DNA from 3 places in the Vibrio spartinae genome. Region 3 is predicted to be linked to each of the others. Evidence: predicted binding sites of a transcription regulator. Region 3 holds the regulator's gene; each other region holds the start of a gene.
The links. The regulator PurR, encoded in region 3, represses purine synthesis genes. The targets are predictions, from matches to a motif close to TNANGNAAACGTTTNCNTNA.
Positions count from the first base shown of each region.

Region 1: a site for PurR is predicted at 4,697-4,716, ahead of folD (bifunctional methylenetetrahydrofolate dehydrogenase/methenyltetrahydrofolate cyclohydrolase FolD). Genes of this name have one in related genera too.
Region 2: a site for PurR is predicted at 4,486-4,505, ahead of purL (phosphoribosylformylglycinamidine synthase). Genes of this name have one in related genera too.

Region 1 covers NZ_AP024907.1:1,384,487-1,390,419, forward strand. Annotated here, with positions in the region: gene rnd (ribonuclease D) at 1-164, shown strand, start outside; gene minE (cell division topological specificity factor MinE) at 305-568, opposite strand; gene minD (septum site-determining protein MinD) at 575-1,387, opposite strand; gene minC (septum site-determining protein MinC) at 1,430-2,092, opposite strand; gene OCU60_RS06315 (YcgL domain-containing protein) at 2,294-2,575, shown strand; gene OCU60_RS06320 (lytic murein transglycosylase) at 2,606-3,613, shown strand; gene folD (bifunctional methylenetetrahydrofolate dehydrogenase/methenyltetrahydrofolate cyclohydrolase FolD) at 3,757-4,617, opposite strand; tRNA gene OCU60_RS06330 (tRNA-Arg) at 4,830-4,906, shown strand; gene OCU60_RS06335 (GNAT family N-acetyltransferase) at 5,097-5,564, shown strand; gene OCU60_RS06340 (VOC family protein) at 5,646-5,933, shown strand, end outside.
Region 2 covers NZ_AP024907.1:998,508-1,004,440, reverse strand. Annotated here, with positions in the region: gene ald (alanine dehydrogenase) at 1-123, opposite strand, end outside; gene purL (phosphoribosylformylglycinamidine synthase) at 448-4,344, opposite strand; gene mltF (membrane-bound lytic murein transglycosylase MltF) at 4,642-5,933, shown strand, end outside.
Region 3 covers NZ_AP024907.1:2,400,153-2,406,085, forward strand. Annotated here, with positions in the region: gene mukE (chromosome partition protein MukE) at 1-167, opposite strand, end outside; gene mukF (chromosome partition protein MukF) at 145-1,488, opposite strand; gene cmoM (tRNA uridine 5-oxyacetic acid(34) methyltransferase CmoM) at 1,503-2,282, opposite strand; gene elyC (envelope biogenesis factor ElyC) at 2,370-3,200, shown strand; gene purR (HTH-type transcriptional repressor PurR) at 3,506-4,516, shown strand; cyclic di-GMP riboswitch class I at 4,659-4,744, shown strand; gene OCU60_RS10490 (TfoX/Sxy family DNA transformation protein) at 4,873-5,463, shown strand; gene glgA (glycogen synthase GlgA) at 5,599-5,933, opposite strand, start outside.

The sequences.
Region 1 (5,933 bases), 1.0 Mb from region 3:
TGGGTTTATCACCGGAGTTTCTTGCTTCCCGGAAGCAGTTGAATCAATTACTGGGCTGGATATGGAAGACGCAGACCGACCCGCAATATGTACCGGATCTGATGCAGGGATGGCGGAAAGAAGCGCTGGGTGAGCGTTTATATGAGATGGTGTCTGCTTTGTAACCCGATGTCATCGGGTGAGGTGGTCATGCGCTCAAGGTAAATGGAAAGCAGCGGTACTTATCCTTTGCGTGACATGCCACGTGAATTCGCTATATAACCGGCGTCAGTTCCGGTTATATAGCGGACGGCGAGAACCGCGATTACTTCTCTTCTTCCGGCAATTTGACGTTCAATTCCAGTACGGACAGATCATCGCCTTTGTGTTCGAAAGTCAGTTCAACCATATCAGGATCAATGGCAACATATTTGGCGATCACTTTCAGAATATCTTCTTTCAACTGCGGCAGATAGTTTGGCGCCGGATCGTTCTGGCTCCGGCGTTCGGCAACGATAATCTGCAACCGTTCTTTCGCAAGACTCGCGGAGGTTTGCTTCTTCGGGCGGAAAAACTCCAGTAATGACATACGTTCTTAACCTCCAAATAATCGTTGAAAAATGCCTTTCTTCTGCTCGGACAGAAAACGGAATTCCAGTTCACTGCCTGTCAGGCGCTCGACCGCGTCATGATAAGCCTGTCCGGCATCTGACTGATCATCAAAAATCACCGGCACCCCTTTATTGGAAGCATTGAGCACCGCCTGACTTTCAGGAATGACACCCAGCAATTTAATGTGCAGAATCTCTTCAACATCTTCGACACTCAGCATTTCTCCCAGAGTCACTCGGGTGGGGTTGTAGCGGGTGAGTAAGAGGTGTTGTTTGATCGGTTCAAGACCTTGTTCGGCGCGACGTGATTTCGAATCGAGAATACCAAGAATTCGGTCAGAGTCGCGCACGGAAGAGACTTCCGGGTTGGTGGTGATAATGGCTTCATCAGCGAAGTAAAGTGCCATGAGTGCGCCTTGTTCTATCCCTGCCGGAGAGTCGCAGATAATAAAATCAAAGCCCATGCTGTCTAATTCATCAAACACGCGTCTGACACCATCATGCGTCAGCGCTTCTTTATCCCGGGTTTGAGAGGCAGGCAAAATAAAGAGATTGTCGGAGCGTTTATCTTTGATCAGCGCCTGATTGAGCGTTGCTTCGCCCTGAATGACATTCACGAAGTCATACACCACCCGGCGCTCGCACCCCATAATGAGGTCTAGGTTGCGTAAGCCGATGTCGAAATCGATGACTGCGGTTTTCATACCTTTGATTGCCAAACCTGAGGCAATTGCTGCACTCGATGTCGTTTTCCCAACACCGCCTTTACCTGATGTAACAACAATAATGCGTGCCATTTGTTTCCCTTAAATTTAACTTAAGTTTCCTTTGAGTAGGATTTAAATAGTGATTGGCTCAATGTGGAGCGTGCCGTCATGATAACTGAGCATCGCTTTTGTCTGCCAGTGTTCACTCGAAATTTGATCACTGAGCCAATAATTACCCGCGATAGAAATTAATTCAGCCTGTAAATCGTGACAAAATATTTTCGCTTGCTGTTGTCCGCTGGCTCCGGCAATGGCTCTGCCGCGTAAGCTACCGTAAATATGAATTGAACCATCGGCAATCACTTCTGCACCGGCGCTCACATGATTGAGAATGACTAAGTCAGAATTTTTCGCGTAGACCTGTTGGCCCGAACGAATCGGTGTGGTGATAGTCTTCGTCGGTGCGATGGCTGCGGGTGCCTGACTTGGGGACTTGCTGGCAGTGAGAACGGCCAAACCGGCTTCAGATGCAAGATTTTGCGTGCGTTTATCCCGGGCACCGGTGACACCGACAGGCACCATGCCGGTCTCATGAATTCCGAGTTTCAACTGGTGAAAATCAAGTTCACCTTCAACTTGGGCAATGTTGAGCACAATGGGGGCAGCGGTGAAAAATGCCGGCGCCTGAGTCACTTTTTCTTTCAAAAACTCGACGGACTTTGAGATTTCACTGTCCGCAATATGTAACACGGAGAGTGTAAAACTACTACCTTTAAGATCAGGTGTGATTGACATAGGTAATTTGGGCCTCAACTCATAAAACACTGTAGAAAGGGCATTGCCTGAAAGTAGGGCTGTCATGTTATAGTCACAGCTCAAACTCAGCAAGATATCTTACTTTTAATTGACGCTTTTAACCTCAAAACTAGGTTAACTTTATGTGTTGGGATCGTAAGTCTTGACATACTGGTCGGGAAATATACAAAAGGCACACTAATGCTTTGTTCTATTTATAAAAGTCCTAAAAAAGAAGGCACCTATTTATATGTTGAGAAAAAAGACGATTTCTCGCAAGTTCCGGAAACACTGTTACAGATGTTCGGACGACCGGTTTTAGTGATGACGATGAGTCTGGCAGGCAAGACGCTGGCAAGCGTTGATATTGAAAAAGTGCAAGTCGCGCTCAAAGATGACGGTTTTTTCTTACAGTTACCACCGCCACCGGAAAATTTATTAGAAAGCTATAAAGCAAGGAAAGCCGCTCGACAGCAGCAGTAGCGAATACTTATCAGGATGAGAGGAGATAAAATGAAAAAATTATGGTCAGTTGGATTGGGATTGATTCTGAGTTGTCCCCTCTATGTCAATGCAGAAAGCATCGCCAATACACAGCGTTTCGAACAGTATGTCGATGACCTCAAACAACAAGCACAGCAGGAAGGGATTAGCCAAGCAACCATTCAAGCGGCTTTTGCAAACGTCACATACCGTCCCAGAGCGATTGTTGCCGATAACAATCAACCGGAGAAAAAGCTCACCTTAGACGAATATATTCCTCGCGCGGTGCCGGACTGGAAAGTCGCGAAGGCGAAAAAACTCTATCAGGAACACTATGATGAGCTGGTGAGAATCGGCAAACAGTATGGTGTGCAACCCCGATATATCGTTGCCCTGTGGGGCGTAGAGAGTAACTTTGGTTCACTCACCGGTGGATACAACGTTGTCGATGCTTTGGCAACATTAGCCTATGACGGGCGTCGTGAACGTTTCTTCCGCAACGAAATGATGGCCGCCCTGAAAATCCTTGAACAGCGCCATATCACACCACAGGCGATGAAAGGTTCATGGGCTGGGGCGATGGGGCAATGCCAGTTCATGCCGAGTTCTTTCCTTGCCTTTGCTGCCGATGGTAACGGTGATGGGAAAAAAGATATCTGGGGGACAAAAGCGGATGTGTTCGCATCAACGGCGAATTATCTGAGTCAGTCCGGTTGGAATGAACACATGATTTGGGGACGTCAGGTACATTTACCGCGTGGATTCGATATGCGTCTGAGTGGCCGGGGTAAAGGTCAGGGGCAAATGCTTCATCAGTGGAGCGAGCTGGGCGTGACTCGTTATGATGGTAGCCCGCTGCCGAAACTGAAACAAGATATCGAAGCTTGGCTAATCGCGCCTGATGATGAACAGGGTCGCGTCTATCTGGTGTATAACAACTATAACGTGCTGATGAAGTGGAACCGCTCTTATTATTTTGCGCTTGCGGTCAGCCACCTTGCCGATCGAATTATTATGAATGAACCGACCCGTAAATAAAAGGTTACCAGTAATGATTACCAGTAGCTAAAAGTTATCGGTCAAAGTAAAAAAAGGCGCCTTCACAGCGCCTTTTTTACATCTGTCATACGCGTAAAATCAGCATCACCTATCATGATGATACTGGCGCGTTTCATGCCTGATTAAGCATCGGTGTGGAACTGTTCACAAGCGAGCATGGTATTCTCAATCAGTGTTGCGACGGTCATCGGCCCGACACCACCCGGAACCGGCGTGATATAGTTGGCCTTCTCCTTGGCAACGTGATACTCGACATCACCCACTAATTTGCCGTCATCCATGCGATTGATACCCACATCAATCACCACGGCGCCTTTTTTGATCCACTCACCGGGAATAAAATGCGGTTTACCGACAGCGACGACCAGAATTTCTGCCTGACGCACGAATTGTTCCAGATCTTTGGTAAAGCGGTGACATGTCGTGGTTGTACAACCAGCCAGTAGTAATTCGAGGGTCATCGGGCGACCGACAATATTAGATGCACCGACGACAACCGCATGTTTGCCGCGTGGGTCAATGTTGTAGCGTTCAAGCAGGGTCATGATCCCTTTTGGTGTACATGAACGGAGTGTCGGAATTCGTTGTGCAAGACGGCCGACATTATAAGGGTGGAAACCATCGACATCTTTATCCGGCAGAATTCTTTCCAGAACCTGCGTTGCATCAAGACCGGCAGGAAGGGGAAGCTGCACCAAAATGCCATCAATACTCGGGTCTGCATTGAGCTGATCAACTAACTCAAGTAAGGCTTGTTGGGTGGTATTGGCGGGTAAATCGAACGATTTTGAAATAAAGCCGACTTCTTCACAAGCCCGACGTTTACTCCCGACATAGACATGGGAAGCTGGATCTTCCCCGACAAGAACCACGGCAAGTCCCGGTGCTCGAAGTCCGGCATCGGTTCTTGCTTTCACCCGTGCAGAAACTTCAGCACGAACGGTTTTGGAAATTAGGGTTCCATCAATATTTTGAGCAGTCATGGCTTACCTTCATGAATCGCGAAACAAAAGAATAGCAAAATTTTTGCGCGCATTGTCGCAGATATTTTGCAGAACATCTATAAGCAAACGTTTGCTTCTGGTCTGTTTTCTGAGTCTTTTCCCAAGCTGGTAATTTTTTAGCCATTTAAAACATTCAATTAGAGAAACTCATTGATTTACTCAGATGAACTCGTATAATTCCCACCCGTAACGCGCCCTTAGCTCAGTAGGATAGAGCACGTGCCTTCTAAGCATGTGGTCGCAGGTTCGAATCCTGCAGGGCGCGCCAGTTATTTGAGAAGGCCCCGATGATACTCGTATCGTCGGGGCCTTTTTCTTTGGCTGATTTTCTTTGGCCGGATCGTTGAAAACAAGTTTGCACACAGGGTAATGTAGTTCAAAGGACGTCAAGTGTTCAAACCAGTGATGCAGATGCTGTCGACGCGTATTTGCCGAATACAATGAGATCAACGGAAATGATGACAATTCGAACCGCCGAAATAACAGATTTAAATGCGTTGTTGGTTTTAAGTGAGCAAATTGGGAGGCTACACTTTGAAAATGCACCGCTCACATTTAAACAACCTTCAGCCGCGGATAAACCATTCTGGCTGAGTCTGTTAAATGATGAATCAACGCTTTTTTTGCTGGCAGAGTCAGAAAATCTGGTTGTCGGCTTTCTGACTGCGACCATCACGATCAATGACACGATTCCATTTATCGTCAGTTGTCCGATCTGTCGGGTTGGAACCATCGTCGTTGATGAGGCACATCGTGCTGCCGGTATCGGTACACAATTGATGGATGCTTGTGCACAGTGGGCAACATCACAAGGTGCCGCGCAAATCAGACTGGAGGTTATGGCCTTTAATCAATCTGCGCAGCAGTTTTATCAGCAACTCGGCTTTCAAGACCAATCGCATATCATGTGTCGTTATCTCGACTGACCCAATGCGAGAGCTCCCTCGGTTGCCGGACGTTACTCTCTAAGCGTGTTCGCTGAACACAAGGAAGACAGGAGATATATTTTGATTAGTCATATTGATCATATCGTTTTGACGGTTTCGGATATTGAACGGTCGGTCGCGTTCTATCAACGTGTGTTACACATGGAAGAAGTCACGTTTGCCAATGGGCGCAAGGCCGTTAAATTTGGTTGTCAAAAAATCAATTTTCAAATCTTAGGCCAAGAAACGAGAAACGCAGCACAGGTTGGTTCTGGTGATTTATGTTTAATCTCGGACTGGCCTCTGGGTGATGTCGTCAACCACTTAGCCAGTGAAAATATTGAAATTGTAGAGGGGCCGGTAGAAAAA
Region 2 (5,933 bases), 1.4 Mb from region 3:
AGCTCCGGCTAATGTCTCAACCAAGATGTGATGGCCTCTTTGAGTTAATTCCTTAACACTCGCAGGCGTCATCCCAACGCGGTATTCATGGTTCTTAATTTCTTTGGGTACACCAATCAACATATCCTTATCCTCTGCAAAAAATTAACGTTGTTAGAATAAACAAACAATACAGTGATTTAAACCAATAAATCAATAAAAAAAAGCATCAAAAACTATAGATCTAGCTCAATTTTAGAATAAAGATAAATAATATAAATTTAAATCAGATTATAAAACTAATTTAAATTATTTTTTCAGCAGATGCAGCCAGAAAATATGTAAAAAAAAGTGGGCAAACCACTCACCAGTGAAACAATCTCATAACACAAACAAAAAATCCCCTGCCGACTGACAGGGGATTTCTATCGTATTTCTATTGGATTCCGATCAAAAGAAGCTCAGAAATTAGCCCAGCATTTTCCGTGCATTCTGGAACATTCGCATCCAAGCACCATTCTCACCCCATGAATCGGGATGCCATGAGTTCACCACCGTACGGAAAACCCGCTCTGGGTGAGGCATCATGATCGTGACACGGCCATCAGTGGTTGTCAGGCCGGTAATGGCATTCGGTGAACCATTCGGGTTATTCGGATACTGCTGAGTCGCTTGTCCATAGTTATCGACGTAACGAATGGCAACCGTTCCGGATTGCTCAATCGCAGCCAAATGTGCGTTATCACGGACTTCAACCCGACCTTCCCCATGAGAAACTGCAATTGGCATCCGGGATCCGGCCATACCACTGAAGAAAACTGAATCGGATGGCTGGACTTCAACCAAGCTAAAACGAGCTTCAAAACGCTCGGACTCGTTACGGACAAACCGCGGCCATAAATCAGCACCCGGGATCAAATCTCTGAGGTTGGACAACATCTGGCATCCGTTACACACCCCAAGCGCAAATGTATCTTGACGGTTAAAGAATCCTTCAAACATATCTCTGGCTTGCGTATTGAACAGAATCGATTTTGCCCAGCCTTCACCAGCCCCTAAGACATCCCCGTAAGAGAAGCCGCCACAAGCAACCAATCCCTGATACTGCGCTAATGTGATATGACCAGACAACACATCACTCATGTGAACATCAATCGCATCAAAACCTGCCCGCTCAAAAGCGGCGGCCATCTCAACATGAGAATTGACACCTTGCTCACGCAGCACTGCCATTTTCGGTCTGGCACCGATATTGACAAACGGTGCAGCCACATCTTCATGAATATCGTAGCTCAGATGAACATTCAGCCCCGGATCGGCATCCTCTTGCTTCGCGGCAAACTCTTGCTGCGCGCAATCCGGATTATCACGAAGTGCCTGCATCTGATAAGTCGTTTCAGCCCAAATCGTTCTGAGCTCAGTTCTGGAGCGTTCATAAACAACCTGTTCTTGATGTGTCACGACAAACCGATCAGAAGCGTCTACAGTCCCGATCACATGAGTACACGCTTGCAGACCTTGTTCAGCCAGAATGTCCAGAACAGCATCGACATCATGCTCATGTACTTGAACCACTGCACCCAACTCTTCGTTAAACAGCACAGAGAGAACATCGTCTCCTAACGCAGCGATGTCAACATTCACACCACAGTGACCCGCAAATGCCATCTCCGCCAATGTGACCAACAGACCACCATCGCCTTTATCATGGTATGCCAACAGTTTATTGGTACGGACGCATCCCTGAATGGCATTAAAGAAACCTTTCAGTTGCATTGCATCATCCACGTCAGCCGGTTGGTCACCGAGCTGCTTGTATACTTGCGCTAATGCCGTTGCGCCAAGGCGATTTTTACCATTCCCCAAATCTATCGCAATCAGTCGGGTATCCCCTAAATCCGTGCGAAGCTGTGGTGTGACCGTCTTGCGAACATCTTCAACTCGGGCAAAAGCAGTAATCACCAGAGACAATGGCGACGTCACTTCTTTCTGTTCACCGTTGGTTTCATGCCATTTGGTCTTCATTGACATCGAGTCTTTACCGACCGGAATCGTCAGACCAAGGGCCGGACATAACTCTTCACCGACCGCTTTGACCGCTTCATACAATCCGGCATCTTCACCCGGGTGACCCGCCGGAGACATCCAGTTGGCCGATAATTTAATGTGTTTCAGATCGCCAATCGCAGTTGCCGCAATATTGGTCAACGACTCGGCAACAGCCAGGCGGGCTGACGCAGCAAAATCGAGCAGCGCCACGGGAGTCCGCTCCCCCATCGACATCGCTTCACCACAATAGGTATCAAAACTGGCCGTGGTGACCGCACAGTTGGCAACCGGAATTTGCCACGGCCCCACCATCTGATCGCGTGCCACCATCCCGGTAACAGAACGATCACCAATGGTAATCAGGAACGTTTTTTCAGCCACTGCGGGTAAGCGCAGAACGCGTTCAACTGCTTCATTTAACTCGATACCACTGCGATCTAAAGCTGAACCTTGGACCTTTTGAGTTGTGGCTTCACGATGCATTTTCGGCGCCTTACCCAACAAAATATCCATCGGCATATCAATCGGTGTGTTGTTAAAGTGTGCGTCTTCCAGTGTCAAATGGCGCGCTTCCGTTGCTGTCCCGACTACCGCATAAGGGGCTCGTTCACGACGACAGATCGCATCAAAGGCTTCCATATGTTCAGGCGCAACCGCTAAAACATAACGCTCCTGTGATTCATTACACCAGATTTCCAACGGGCTCATCCCCGGCTCGTCATTCGGCACATCACGCAACTGAAATTTACCACCGCGCTCTCCGTCATTGACCAACTCCGGCAACGCATTCGAAATACCACCGGCACCGACATCATGAATAAAGGCAATCGGGTTGTTTTCTCCTAACTGCCAGCAACGGTCAATCACTTCCTGACAACGTCGTTCCATTTCAGGGTTTTCACGTTGAACAGAGGCAAAATCCAGATCCTCAGCCGACTGACCAGAAGCCATGGAAGATGCGGCACCGCCGCCCAAACCGATGTTCATCGCAGGACCACCCAACACAATCAGGCTCGCTCCGACCGGAATCTCTTTCTTTTGAATATGCGCGTCGCGGATGTTCCCCATTCCACCGGCAATCATGATCGGCTTATGATAACCACGAATTTCTTCTCCGGCATGAGACGTCACTTTCTCTTCATAGGTCCGGAAATACCCCAGCAGATTCGGACGACCGAATTCATTGTTAAATGCCGCCCCGCCCAAAGGCCCTTCAATCATGATATCCAGCGCATTGACGATCCGTCCCGGTTTACCGAAATCAGTCTCCCATGGCTGTTCAAAATGAGGAATACGCAGGTTAGAGACCGAAAACCCGACCAGACCGGCTTTCGGCTTACCACCGATTCCGGTTGCGCCCTCATCACGGATTTCACCGCCACTCCCCGTAGAAGCGCCGGGCCATGGCGAAATCGCTGTCGGGTGGTTATGGGTTTCCACCTTCATCAGGATATGAGTCTCTTCAGTATGATAGTTGTACTGACGCGTCTGAGGATCAGGGAAGAAACGTCCCGCCGTAGAGCCGGTCATCACCGCGGCATTATCTTTGTATGCTGACAACACATGATCCGGTGTCGTTTCATAGGTATTCTTAATCATTTTAAACAGGGATTTTTCCTGTTGAACACCGTCAATGGTCCAGTCCGCATTAAAAATCTTGTGACGACAATGTTCTGAGTTTGCTTGTGCAAACATCATCAGCTCAATGTCATTTGGATTACGGCCAAGTTTGGTAAAGCTCTCAACCAGATAGTCGATTTCATCTTCAGCCAGTGCCAGACCAAGGGTAAGGTTGGCTTGTTCCAATGCTTTGCGTCCACCGCCAATCACATCAACCGCAGTGACTGCTGTTGGTGTCGCAGTGTGGAATAGGCTGGCAACCGAGTCCAGATCTGTGAAAACCACTTCCATCATCCGATCATGGAGTAATGCTTGTAGCACAGTTTGTTCCGCTTCAGTCAAGGTTGTTGAAGACTCGATATAGTAAGCCGTCCCCCGTTCCAAACGTTTGACTTTATCGAGGCCGCAGTTATGTGCAATATCGCTCGACTTCGATGACCATGGAGAAATGGTGCCCGGACGCGGTGTAACCAGCAGCAATAAACCTTCTGGCTGATGCTCTTCAATGGTCGGGCCATAAGTCAGCAATTTTTCTAACTTCTCTGTTTCTTGACGATCCAAATCGGCTGTCAAATCAGCAAAGTGCATGAATTCTGCGTAAATACCGGTCACGGGTAAGCGCAGCTCACGACACCGTTCAAGAAGTTTGTTTACTCGGAATTCAGAAAGCGCTGGGGAGCCACGGAAAATTCTCATGTGCTTAGGTCTCTGTTGCTGTTGGTTAAGGTAGTATTGGAATAAATTCAAACAATTAAATTGGAAAAAACTTGAATTCATACCAATTTCACCTACATTGTGCGGCGCATTATAAAGGAATTATTTTTGTGATGTAACACCAAACGCAACCGTTTGCGTCATTTTTTTTATGAATTTTGAAATCTCTCGCTTTCATGTCATTGTCAGCGACATAATTTACCATTTTACACATCAAAAAGTTGCGATTCGGTGGGGCTTTGATATAAAAGCATCATGATAAAAAGAGATAAGTTGTACATGACCCGAAAATTCCGATGTCAGACCCATAGCATCCTCGCTTTTATATTCATGGTAACCTTACTCAGTGGCTGTCAGATCGACTCCAAACCGAAAAGCGAACTCGACCAGATCCGTGAGCGGGGGGTGTTACGCGTCGGCACCCTGAACAATCAGCTCTCGTATTTTATCGGGCCGGAAGGACCATCGGGCATGGATTATGAACTGGCACGCGAATTTGCCAAATCCCTCGGTGTCAAATTAGAAATGAAACCTGTTTATCGTGTTGCTGCGCTTTTTCCCGCATTGGAAAAAGGCGAAGTCGATATCATTGCAGCAGGTCAGATCCAAAATACTCAACGTATCCAAAAATTCCGTCCCGGCCCTGCCTATTACTATATCAGTCAGCAAATTGTTTACCGTCAGGGTCAGTGGCATCCTCGCAATATGAGTCAACTGATTCAGAAACAACAAGCGCTCTTAAACACACCAGAACAGAACAAGGTATTGAATGTTGTCGATGATTCTCACTTTGAGCAAACACTGGTGCGACTCAAAAAGAAATATCCTCAGTTTCAGTTTCAGATAGAAGCAGATTCAGATGTTCATGATCTGTTGAAAGAAGTCTCTCAGGGGGACTTGATGTTCACGATCGCTGATTCGGTTGAAATTTCGCTGGCACAACGGATCTATCCCGACTTAGCCACCGCATTTGAAATTACCGATGATCAGCCTATCTCTTGGTTTATCCGTCGTTCGGATGATGAAAGCCTCTATGCACTGATGATTGAATTTTTCGGGAATCAGAAACAAACCGGTACCATTGCTTCACTTGAAGAAAAATATATCGGCCATATCGGGACGTTTGATTACGTCGATACCCGAGCATTTATTCGAGCGCTGGACAGCAGGCTGCCTAAATGGTCTCCGCTATTTCAAAAATATGCCGGTGAATTCGACTGGCGCCTCATTGCTGCATTGTCTTATCAGGAATCTCACTGGAACCCCAGAGCCAAATCACCAACCGGGGTTCGGGGGATGATGATGCTTACATTGACAACGGCAAAATCCGTTGGGATCAGGAACAGGCTCAATCCGGAGCAGTCTATCCGCGGTGGGGTCAGATATCTTCGTCGTATGGTCAGCCGCGTCCCTGACTCGATACCAGAACATGAGAAAATATGGTTCGCTTTGGCCTCTTATAATATGGGTTACGGGCACATGATGGATGCACGTCACCTGACCAAACAACAAGGCGGAGACCCAAATGCCTGGGGAGAAGTCAAAGATCGCCTTCCGCTGTTGAGAAAGCG
Region 3 (5,933 bases):
TGGGCCAGCTCAGGCTCAAAATCGGACAAAAATGTGTGATTATCCATATCTTCACCGGAAACATGCCTGCCGGCACGTAATAAACTATCCAGCGCCGGAAATAACGGATTGGAAAGAGCTTTAACCAGTTTCTCTGGCATGTGTTCATTCATATCTGTCGATGACATTTGCTTGTACCTTTGCACCAAATTCATTGATTGCCTGCCAATCCGGCTGAATCGCCTGATAATCAGACGCTGAATATCCTAACCGAACGGCCTGATCGACCACGATTCTGGCTAAATCAAAATGATGCGTTTTTGGATGTTCTGTGAGGTAATTCTTTAAAATGATGCCGAGATCAATCGGTGTACCTTGATCTTTATGCACGATCAGCATCTCACCGATCTGCTCTCCCAGCACATCGTTAATCTGTTGAAATTCTTCATACTCAACATCTTCGGGGACTTGCCCGGTGACTTCATCGTCGCGGAGAACCAAGGCTTCATCTCGCATGTCGATAAAGCGCTCGGCATCGGCAAAAGTAAGGAACCAAGGCGCCTCGAAGTAGTCGTTCATCGATTGACGTAAACGCTGACTAAACGCACGGTTTTGGTCCATATCAATCGCGGTCCGGATGAATTTATGGACATGTCGATCGTAACCGATCCATAAATCAATGGCCTGTTGCCCCCAACTGATGATTCGGTCAAGTTTGATCTGCAACTGAAACAATGTTTCTTCAATAAACGTCAGTCCGGATTCACCGTAAACACACTCCTGAATATCAAGGATCTGCGTCTGCATTTCATCACCAGCCGTCTGGAGCGTATCTTGTAACTCTTTCAACGTCGATGACGTTTCTGACAAGAGCGACTCACAATTCTGAATCGCATCACGCCAGTCTTTGTTCAACAACTGAGCAATCTGTTCTTTGACCTCTTGTTGCTGCTCATCCATCACCCGCTGGTTGAGATCGATCTGATCAAAAATCTCACCCACGGAATATTTTAAGATGGCATAAACATTCTTTTGCCAGTGAGATTCGGTACCGCCTTTTTCAGCAGCTTCTTTGGCTTTTGCCATTTCATCCGCCACAATCGACAGCTGAATCGACAGTTTCAGTTTGGAAAACTCACGATGGCGCAGATAATAATCAGTGATACCAATCGCCAATGGCGATAATCGATAGATACTCGCCCCATCGGTCACCTCACTGGTAAAACGGCGGATAAGCCGCTGGTGAACCAATTCATTGATCGCATTATTGGCCCGGAAAGCGGATGCTTCACCGGTTTCATCAAATAGCCGAGTCACGATTGCAAATGCATCATGTAATTCCCCTTCACCGAGTTCGTCATCAAATCGATCCCGACTCAATACGGCAATCGCAATCAAAAATGCGAGTCGCTCGGTATCTAGGTTGAGAGACAAGTCATGCTGCCTGACCCATCCAACCAATTCATCGATTGGTTGTACTTCGGCTTGTTGCGCCAATTCGTCTATCATTGTTTCCATCATTTTTACTTTTTTCTGGCCCATACATGAATATAACGGCCCAGAGATAAATAGGGCTCTTGCCGACATAATTGTCTTTCAAGCGCCAGTACATCTTCTTCAGTGTATTCCCCCATATTCTGGCGATTACCAATGTAATCACTGAACGAGCGAATACCACTTTTACCTTCAATACTGAATCCACAAGCTTCTATCCATTGATAAACCACTTCTGGATTCAGGCCTTGTTGCGGCTGCAACTTAAATCGTTTGCGATATGGCATACCATCCAACACATGGGGAATATTCCCGCATATGACATTTTTCAGCACTAATCCGTGATGATTGTAAAACATGATAGATGCAACGCCACCGCTCCGGACCTGAGTCAGTAATTTTTCCAGCGCATCCTTCGGATCAACTAACCACTCCATCACGGCATGAAACATCAAGAAGTCAACCGGATCAGTAAGATGCTGTTGCATATCCTGCACTGCCGCATGGACAAAGCGATACTGCGCAAGCAGACCATTTTTTTCAATATCGGTTTGCGCCAACTGCAACATTTCAGAAGAAAGATCACATAATGTCACCTGATGTCCCTGCTTCGCGAGTCGCTGCGATAGCTGTGCCAGCCCGCCACCGGCATCCAGCACCGAAAGTGGGAGCTGTTCCGGAGGAAATGATGTTAAAATAGTTTGAATATCTTCCCACACGATGGTCTGACGGATCATACCTTTGTCAGAGCCATATATATTTTTTGCAAATTTGTGGGCAATATCGTCGAAATTGCGATCTTCAGTCACAGTAGCTTGAGTTATGATAACGAATCGTGCTGCTATTCTGTCATAGGAATGGCAGGAATAAAGAGGATTATTCGTTTTTAATCTCAATTGCTGTTTTTTCGGACTATTTCTTATATGTTTGAGCTTAAAAAAATCATAGCTGCATTAATGATGCCCCTTCCCGCCTTGCTCATCATCGGTTTTATTGGCCTCATGATGATTATGTTTTCAACAAAAAGGAAAACCGGTTGCCTGATTGTTCTGTTCTCCTACACGTTGCTGTTTCTAGCATCATTTCAACCCGTTTCAGAACGCCTTCTCGCACCATTGGAACGCAAGTATTCAGCCTTTTTACCCGTTGAGGGTAGCATTGACTACATCATGGTTCTCGGCAGCGGTCATGTCGTTGATGACCAACTCCCACCGACATCTCAACTCAGTCGCTCAGCACTGATGCGACTTACCGAAGGGATCCGAATCATGCGGATGTATCCGGGATCTCGCCTGATTCTTTCCGGATATGCGGGTGGTACCCGATTCAGTCATGCCCGAATGCTGGCAAGAGTTGCCTTATCACTCGGTGTAGCAAAATCAGATATCGTGTTACTGGAAAGTGCCAAAGATACTTGGGAAGAAGCCCAGTTAGCCGCAAGTTTTGTCGGACCACGAAAATTAGTGCTCGTCACCTCTGCCAGTCATATGGATCGCGCGTTGCATGAATTTCAATCTGCCGGACTCAATCCGATCCCGGCACCGACCAACTACCTGTCCTATAAAAATATAGTGCAACCGTGGATAAAATATGCGCCTAAGGCGATTTATCTCGAGCAGACAGAAAAATATTGGTATGAAACATTGGGAAGGTTTTGGCACTATTTGAAAAACTGGGTCGCCAATCAGGAAGCGACCGTCGCTGAACCGTTGCAACAAGAGCCATAGCATGATGCTATCTCTTCATGTGAATCAGACTCTCAGTCTGGATTCAGCAGTCGCGTGGGATGAATGCTTCATTTTAATTGCTATTACTGAATCGGCAGTCTAAAATTCGCGATTAAAGCATATTCTATACCAGACAAAAACCGCTAAATTTAGCGGTTTTTGTCCTTATTGCAGTATAACCTCAGAATATTATTTCTGTACGGGTTATCCGATTATACAAATAGATAATATCTTCATAACTAAACATTCAATTGTAATTTGCTCCGAATTGCTGGATCTTCAGCATAAGCGACAGGACAATACCTATGGCTACGATAAAAGACGTTGCCCGCTTGGCGGGAGTTTCAACAACAACAGTTTCACATGTAATTAACAAAACTCGATTTGTGGCAGAAACGACTCAAGAGAAAGTCATGGCAGCCGTGAAGACACTGAACTATGCACCAAGTGCTGTAGCTCGGAGTCTGAAATGCAACTCAACGCGCACAATCGGCATGTTAGTGACCCAGTCTACCAACCCCTTCTTCTCTGAAGTCATTGATGGTGTTGAAAGTTATTGCTACCGACAAGGCTACACGCTCATCTTATGTAATACCGGTGGCTTATATGAAAAGCAACGCGACTACATTCGGATGCTGGCTGAAAAACGGGTCGATGGCATGTTAGTCATCTGTTCTGACCTGACTGCCGAGCTTCTAGAAATGCTAGAAGCCTATAATGATATTCCCAAAGTCATCATGGACTGGGGACCTGAAAGCTCACAAGCCGACAAAATCATCGATAATTCAGAAGAAGGTGGCTACCTTGCAACCAAGTACCTGCTTGATAAAGGTCACCGCGATATTGCTTGTCTGAGTGGACATCTATCAAAGGCAGCTTGTCAGGAACGGATTCAAGGATTCTATAGAGCCATGGCTGAAGCAGGCTTGACCCCAAATGAAAACTGGATACTGGAAGGCAACTTCGAATGTGATACGGCAGTCTTGGCTGCAGACAAAATTATTGCGATGGATGAACAGCCCACTGCCGTTTTTTGCTTCAATGACACGATGGCTTTAGGACTCATGAGTCGCTTACAACAGAGAGGCATCAAGGTTCCTGAAGATATATCGGTGATCGGTTATGACAATATTGAGATCTCTGAATATTTTTCTCCGCCATTGACAACCATCCACCAACCGAAACGTCGGGTCGGGAAAAACGCTTTTGAAATCTTATTGGAACGGATCAAAAGTAAAGAACATGAACGCCGTACGTTTGAAATGCATCCTGAAATTGTGGAACGCAATACCGTTAAAGATTTAAACAAAAAATAACACTAAATTAACACCCCATTGGAAAGTGGTCATTCCTCCAACCACTTTCTTTCTATTGATAACCTTTATTAATTGGACTAGAATCACACATTGTGGAGTGGTTATTCGTATAGTTGCTTCATAATTCCGTACTGGAAAAGTGTCACGCACAGGGCAAACCATCTGAAAAGATGGGACGCAAAGCCTCCGGCCTAAACCATGAAGATGGTAGGTAGCGGGGTTACCGATGGCAAAAATGCATCTCATGTTCGTCAATCATTTGACGTTCTGTTAACATATCTTCTGCATTCTTTTGCTACATTCTCGGACCTGACTTTGGTGGCGTATTCATTTAAAAATACACCGAGACGTAAAGCATGGATAAACCAATTCTTAGAGATTCAATGCGACTTTTTGAACAATTAGGTCGTGTCAAATCACGCTCAATGTTCGGCGGGTTTGGTATTTTCGTAAACGATATAATGTTCGCTCTTGTCGTTCAAGACAAACTACATATACGGGCAGACAGTCACTCACTGGAAACGTTTAAAGCAAAAGGTTTTGAACCTTATGTGTATACAAAACGTGGCTTTCCTGTTGTGACTAAGTATTTTGCACTTCCTGCAGACTATTGGGATGATGTGGACACGATTTTCAATATCGCGAAACAAGCCTATTTGAATGCAAAAAATGAAAAAACGACCCATGTAGAGACAAAACCGAAACGATTGAAAGATCTGCCTAATCTTCGTTTAGCAACCGAACGGATGCTACGCAAAGCAGGGATTAATTCAGTTGAAGAGCTTCATCAGAAAGGTTCTCTCAGCGCATATAAAGCGATTTTGAGCTCTCATCCTTCTACACAGCCACCATTAGAGCTCTTATGGGCATTAGAAGGTGCGATCGAAGGAAAACACTGGTCTGTAATTTCTCAGGCAAGACGCGACGAGCTAGCTCGGCAAATTTAATTTATTGAACAATATTTATACTATCGTATACATTTTTCAGAGTATACAACGCCCATTTTCTCGTCGAGCCAGAACAAAAAAGCACCGTCAACGGTGCTTTTTTTTACTCAATCGTTTTTCTCAATAGAATAAGAATCAATGCATATGTGAGTAGCCCATCAGTGCGGCTTCATACATCCGGACATACTGTTGAGCAGAATCTTCCCAACGAAAATCTTGCTGCATCGCACGCAGCTGTATATCTAACTTTTTCTCTGGTTGCTGCAAATAGAACAGTAATGCACGCTGCATACAAATGAGTAATGCTTCCGAAGTCGGTTCAGCAAAGCTGAATCCTGTCGCTTTATCAGGAAAATGGTCATAGTCAAAAACGGTGTCTTTCAGCCCACCGACCTCTCGGACAATCGGCAGCGTGCCATAAGCCATACTATAAATCTGATTTAATCCACACGCTTCAAACTCAGAGGGCA